2 regions of the Methylobacter sp. genome follow, and region 2 is predicted to be linked to the other one. Evidence: predicted binding sites of a transcription regulator. Region 2 holds the regulator's gene; the other holds the start of a gene.
What was found. The regulator HrcA, encoded in region 2, represses chaperone genes, less so after heat shock. The targets are predictions, from matches to a motif close to TNTTAGCACTCNNNNNNNNNGAGTGCTAANA.

Region 1 (3,404 bases), on a different contig from region 2:
TGTTTTTTATATGGATCTTAAGCTGTTCGGCGCTAATGCCAAAATAAGGATAAGCGATTAAATTACAAGATGTTTAGATAGGTTGTGAAAGATGTTTTTTTGACGGGAAGAGCGTATGATCTTATTTCACCTTAAAAATAATAATACACATATAAAAATATGAGGAGGGGTCATGGGTGGAGTTACTGAGTTGTTCGTAGTTATGATACTTATTGCAGCGTTCGCGTTTGCACCATTAGGTTATTTTATTTACAGATTTACCAAGGCAGGCGACAAACCGTTCGGTGAAATTGAACCGCATGGCGATAGTCCGTCGGCGGTCAATGATTTTGCAGAAAAAGCGATTAAATTCGTTCAGGATAAGTTTACTAAAAAGTAAAGATATGTTTGTTGATGAGCTTTCCAGGTGATGTTATTCGCCTGGAAATTTCTCATATCAATTTAAGCCTATAAATTGCCGCAGGTCGGGCAGTTAGGGTTTTTCCTCAGATTCATTGTATTCCATTCCATCGTTAGTCCATCCAGCAGTAATAACCGACCGGTTAAAGTTTCCCCGATATTCATTATCAGCTTCATCGCTTCCAATGCTTGAATGCTACCTACTATGCCGGTAATAGGTGCTATGACTCCATTTGTAGCGCAGTTTTGTAATTCTTCGCCATCGCTGTTGTATAGGCAGTTGTAGCACGGGCTGTCATTTTTGCCAGGGGTAAACACAGTTACTTGGCCTTCAAAACGAATCGCAGCCCCGGAAACCAGGGGCGTTTGATGTCTGACACAGGCTTTATTGACCGCAAAGCGTGTTGAGAAGTTATCGCTACAGTCTAAAACCACGTCCGCTAGCGTCACCTCTAATTCAAGTTGTTCACCCTCAAGCCTTTGTTTGACAGCCCTGATCTTGATGTCGGGGTTTAGCCGATTAAGCGTTTGGCGGGTTGAAATTACTTTATCAGTCCCAATATCGGGTGTGTGATGAGTAATCTGTCTTTGCAAATTGGATAAGTCTACGACGTCATTATCATAAATAGTGATATTGCCGACACCGGCCGCAGCAAGATAGATACTAGCAGGGGACCCGAGTCCTCCGGCGCCGACAATCAGGACGTTGGCAGCGAGAAGTTTTTGTTGTCCCTCAATATCGACTTGAGGAAGCATGATTTGGCGGCTATAGCGCAGTAGTTGGTTGTCATTCATAAGTCATGTTGATGCTGTATTGTGATGAAAGATGATGCCAAAGATCAGGTTAGACTGCAAAAACTGATTATTGTTGGCACTCGGTGTTGGTGAGTGCTAAAATCTAAAACTGAATTTAACCTTTAATTTTAATGTTTAGGAGATATTGATGAAAATACGTCCGTTACACGACAGAGTGATAGTCAAACGTGTTGAAGAAGAAACTACAACACCTGGCGGTATTGTACTGCCTGGTTCAGCAGCCGAGAAACCAAGCCAAGGTGTCGTTTTGGCGGTAGGTAATGGCAAGCAACTGGACAATGGCACTGTACGCGCTCTGGAAGTTAAAGTCGGCGATAAAGTGCTGTTTGGCAAATACGCAGGCAACGAAGTTAAAGTTGATGGCGACGAACTGATCGTTATGCGTGAAGAAGACATCATGGGCGTTTTAGGTTAAGCCTGAACACGTCAAGCACATTCACATACAAATTTAAAAGGAATAAAAATGGCAGCAAAAGACGTATTATTCGGTGATGACGCTCGTGTCCGTATGGCCCGCGGCGTTAATATTTTAGCAAACGCAGTCAAGGTGACTTTAGGTCCTAAAGGTCGTAACGCGATTTTAGACAAAAGCTTCGGCGCTCCAACTATCACTAAAGACGGTGTATCGGTTGCTAAAGAAATCGAATTAAAAGATAAATTCGAAAACATGGGCGCGCAAATGGTTAAAGAAGTGGCTTCGCACACTTCCGATGTGGCCGGTGACGGTACCACTACAGCGACCGTATTGGCGCAATCTATCGTCAATGAAGGCTTAAAAGCCGTTGCTGCGGGCATGAATCCAATGGATTTAAAGCGCGGTATCGATTTGGCCGTATCTAAAGCTGTTGAGGCGATTGTAGCGTCCGCTACGCCTTGCGTCGATAACAAAGCGATTGCTCAAGTAGGCACCATTTCTGCAAACTCTGACGAGTCTGTTGGCCAAATCATTGCAGAAGCGATGGAAAAAGTCGGCAAAGAAGGTGTCATCACTGTTGAAGAAGGTTCAGGTCTGGACAACCAATTAGACGTTGTTGAAGGTATGCAGTTTGATCGCGGTTACCTGTCCCCTTACTTCATCAACAAACAAGAAAACATGAGCGTCGAATTAGACGATCCGATGATTCTTATCTACGATAAAAAGATTTCCAATATTCGCGACATGCTTCCTGTTTTGGAAGGCGTGGCTAAAGCCGGCCGTCCTTTATTGATCGTTGCTGAAGATGTAGAAGGCGAAGCCTTGGCAACTTTGGTTGTTAACACCATTCGCGGCATCGTTAAAGTGGCAGCGGTTAAAGCGCCTGGTTTCGGTGATCGTCGTAAAGCCATGTTGGAAGACATTGCGGTACTGACCGGCGGTGTGGTTATTTCCGAAGAAGTCGGTTTGAGCCTGGAAAAAGCTGAATTATCTCAATTGGGTACAGCTAAAAAAGTACAAATCACTAAAGAAAACACCACTATCATCGATGGTGCAGGTTCTGAAGAGCAAATCAAAAGCCGTGTTGCACAAATTCGCGCGCAAGCGGACGAAGCAACTTCCGACTACGACAAAGAAAAATTGCAAGAACGTCTGGCTAAATTAGCGGGCGGTGTTGCTGTGATTAAAGTCGGCGCTGCAACTGAAATTGAAATGAAAGAAAAGAAAGCCCGCGTTGAAGATGCATTGCATTCAACACGCGCAGCCGTTGAAGAAGGCGTCGTTGCAGGCGGTGGTTCAGCGCTGGTTCGCGCTATTTCAGCTCTTGATAAACTGGAAGGCATCAACCACGATCAAACAGTAGGTATCAATATTCTGCGTCGTGCAATGGAAGAGCCTTTACGTCAAATCGTTTCCAATGCTGGCGACGAGCCTTCAGTTGTGTTCAATGAAGTGCAAAAAGGCACAGGTAACTTCGGTTACAACGCAGCAACCGGCCAATACGGTGACATGATCGAAATGGGTATTTTAGATCCTGCGAAAGTAACCCGTACAGCACTGCAAAATGCTGCATCTGTTGCAGGTTTAATGCTGACTACCGAAGTGATGATTGCCGATACGCCTAGCGAAGATAAAGGCGGTCACGGCGGCCATGACATGGGCGGCATGGGCGGTATGGGTGGCATGGGCGGCATGATGTAATTTTGTCGTCTTAAAGCCCCGTCGCTTTAAGTGAAATGAAAGCCCCGGTTGTTTTAAACAGCCGGGGCTTTTT
Region 2 (3,404 bases):
CGGTTTATGAAGGTATTCCACATTTATTGACTCCCGTCGTAACCGATATGAAGGAAGCCAGCAACGCGCTACGTTGGGCGGTTGCCGAAATGGAAAGACGCTATAAGCTAATGTCTAAAATGGGTGTCAGAAACTTGGCCGGATTCAATCAATTGGTAGAAGACGCGACAGCAAGAGGCGAGACCATCAGAGACCCGATGTTCCAAATGATCAATCCGTTGGAGGAAGGGGAAGAGTATCCCACCTTGAATACCCTGCCCAGCATCGTCATTGTTATCGACGAATTAGCCGATATGATGATGATTGTCGGTAAAAAGGTGGAAGAACTGATCGCACGTCTGGCGCAAAAAGCCCGAGCGGCCGGTATCCATTTGATTCTTGCGACCCAGCGCCCATCGGTTGACGTATTGACCGGTTTGATCAAAGCCAACGTACCGACCCGGATTTCATTCCAGGTGTCATCACGCATCGACTCACGCACCATTCTTGATCAAGGCGGCGCCGAAACCTTGTTGGGCAACGGTGACATGCTGTTTTTACCTTCAGGAACCAGCATACCAATTCGTGCTCACGGCGCATTTGTCGACGACCATGAAGTGCATCGAGTGGTCGAATTTTTAAAACAAACCGCGCCGCCTGATTATTTGGAGGACATCACCCGCGATTCTTCCGATTCCAGCGATGGCTACAGTATGGGCGGCGGTGGCGGCAATGGCGATTCCGAAGCGGATGCTTTGTATGATGAAGCCGTGCAATTTGTTACCGAAACTCGTAAAGCCTCAATATCCAGCGTACAAAGACGCTTTAAAGTCGGTTACAACCGTGCCGCAACCATGATCGAAGGCATGGAAGCGGCCGGTGTTGTCAGTCCCGCGGAAAGCAATGGGTCAAGAGTCGTGCTGGCGCCCCCTCCGGTAAGAGATTAACAATGAATATTGCATCGATCGGAGTCGTCATCGCGCTGATGGCGACTCTGGGCGGTATCGTTATTATCAGGCGTAATTCTTCTGAACAACCCATACAAGTCAAAGCCGTTCTTTTCGGACTTTATTTCTGGGGATTGGTGTTTTTGCAGTTGGTTATATACGGCTCATTCTTGAGCTAAAGTGCAGCTGATTCTGGGCATTAGTCAGGCTGCATGCGCTCATAAAAGCACTTCTTTGGGTGCTCATTTTACTTGGCAGAGATTTGCGCTCAACAGAGTGCGAGTCATGATGCTGCGCGACAGGGTCGGGACGTGCGTATGTACAAATTATTGAGGTTGGCCCGCATACGCCTGCCAAGGACGCGGCTAAGCTAATGTTGAAGAATAAAATTCATCACATTGTCATAACAGAAAATAAAGTAAAATTGTTTGGGTAAGAGAGCGGTAGTTTTGAGATGGCAAGACTTACTCCGTAGTAAAAAACTAAGCATTAACCAACCTTTTAGGCTTGTTGACAATAGTTCGGTGAGCTGATACTTTGCTCCGCTGGCACTCGTATTAATGGAGTGCTAATCTTAGTTGCAGAGGTTGGTGTGAGTAATACGCAAGTTTTAAATGAGCGGTCGCTACAGCTATTAAAAGCGCTGGTCGAGCGTTATATCAATGATGGCCAGCCTGTGGGTTCGCGGGCCTTATCAAAAGATTCGGATTTAAATTTAAGTCCGGCGACTATTCGTAATGTCATGGCCGATCTGGAAGACCTGGGGCTGGTACATTCGCCGCATACTTCGGCAGGACGGGTGCCTACGGTCAGCGGTTACCGCCTGTTTGTTGACAGTTTATTGACGGTCAAGCCTCTGGAATCGAAAGACTTGACCCGGTTACATCAAGGCTTATCTTTAAGCGAGGACACTAATGATGCAATCGGCGTCGCTTCGCGTCTGCTGTCGGAATTGTCGCAGATGGCCGGGGTAGTGACTTTGCCCAAAAGAGAGCTGGTCTGTCTACGCCATATCGAGTTCCTGTCTTTATCTCACACCCGCGTATTAGTCATTTTTGTTACCAATGAGCAGGAAGTCCATAACAAAATCATCCATACCTCCAAAGTATTCAGCCCCGCCGAATTACAACAGGCGGCCAATTATTTGAATTCGATTTATTCCGGGCGTAGCCTTAATGCGGTGCGCAAAGCTGTTTTAAAAGAGTTGCAGGAAGACCAGGAACGCATGAATCAAGGCATGCTGGATGCGGTAAAAATGGCGCAGCTGGCGTTCGATCAGGACAATAAAAAAGATGATTATGTGCTGACCGGCGAAACCAATTTAATGGGTTTTTCCGAGCTATCCGACATGGATCGACTAAAAAATCTGTTTGAAGCATTCAGCCAAAAGCAGGGCGTTATTCATTTGCTGGATCAATGCATGAAAGCCGATGGCGTACAGATATTTATCGGCGAAGAATCCGGCTACCGGGCTTTTGATCGTTGCAGCTTGGTGACCTCATCGTATTCGGTTAGCGATGAAGTGGTCGGGGTACTCGGCGTCATTGGGCCGACGCGTATGGCCTACGAGAAAATCATTCCCTTTGTTGATGTAACGGCAAAATTGTTGGGCGCCGCCTTGAATCCAAAATCAACGACCCCACTATAAATAATGTCTTTTTTGTGCCCTCGTCAGGCATGGATATTAATTTTAAATGTTAAGGAGCTATAAATAATGAGTACTGATCAGGAAGCGCCTGAATCCCAGGCTAAAACTGAAAACGAAACGGTTAGTGAACCGCCGCATACCGAATTAGTCGAGCACGAATTTACGATTGATGAGTTGCAGCAGGCGTTGGCCCAGGCTGAGCAAAAAGCGCAGGAGAACTGGGACAAAGCGGTTCGTGCTCAGGCGGAAATGGAAAACCTGAAAAGAAGAACACAAAAAGACCTGGAAGATGCGCACAAATTTGCGCTAACAGGTTTTGCCAAAGAGCTCTTGCCGGTATTAGACAGCTTGGTATTAGGCCTGCAGGCGGCAACCGGCGAAAGCGAGGAAGTGAAAAAATTCCGCGAAGGCAGCGATTTAACGATTAAACAATTCGAATCAGTATTTGCAAAATTCAAAATTGAAGCGATTGATCCGATCGGCCAGCCGTTTAATGCGGAACTGCATCAGGCCATGGCTATGCAGGCGGTAGAGGGTGCAGAGCCGAATACGGTGGTTAACGTTTTCCAAAAAGGTTATATGTTGAACGGACGCTTACTTCGTCCCGCTATGGTTTTGGTTGCCAAGGCAGCCGAAAAAAAGCCGACAGATAGCCCTAGTATCGATGAACAGGCTTGAAATCAAATAAAGCAGCCTCATATTTGTAACAACTTTTACCTTTTTATATAAATTCAAGTCTGGAGAATTCAATGGCTAAAATAATTGGCATAGATTTAGGAACAACAAACTCGTGCGTTGCTGTGTTGGAAAACGGCGTCGCAAGAGTAATT

Region 1: V7051_RS22320 (co-chaperone GroES) is a predicted target of HrcA. The motif match lies at 1,266-1,296, and genes of this name have one in related genera.

The regions. Positions count from the first base shown of each region.
Region 1 is NZ_DAIUEH010000072.1:10,972-14,375, reverse strand. Features, by position in the region: gene V7051_RS22330 (hypothetical protein) at 173-379, shown strand; gene V7051_RS22325 (HesA/MoeB/ThiF family protein) at 448-1,194, opposite strand; gene V7051_RS22320 (co-chaperone GroES) at 1,343-1,630, shown strand; gene groL (chaperonin GroEL) at 1,679-3,331, shown strand.
Region 2 is NZ_DAIUEH010000028.1:65,526-68,929, reverse strand. Features, by position in the region: gene V7051_RS13705 (DNA translocase FtsK) at 1-926, shown strand, start outside; gene V7051_RS13700 (hypothetical protein) at 929-1,105, shown strand; gene V7051_RS24680 (CBS domain-containing protein) at 1,252-1,362, shown strand; gene hrcA (heat-inducible transcriptional repressor HrcA) at 1,519-2,574, shown strand; gene grpE (nucleotide exchange factor GrpE) at 2,641-3,252, shown strand; gene dnaK (molecular chaperone DnaK) at 3,324-3,404, shown strand, end outside.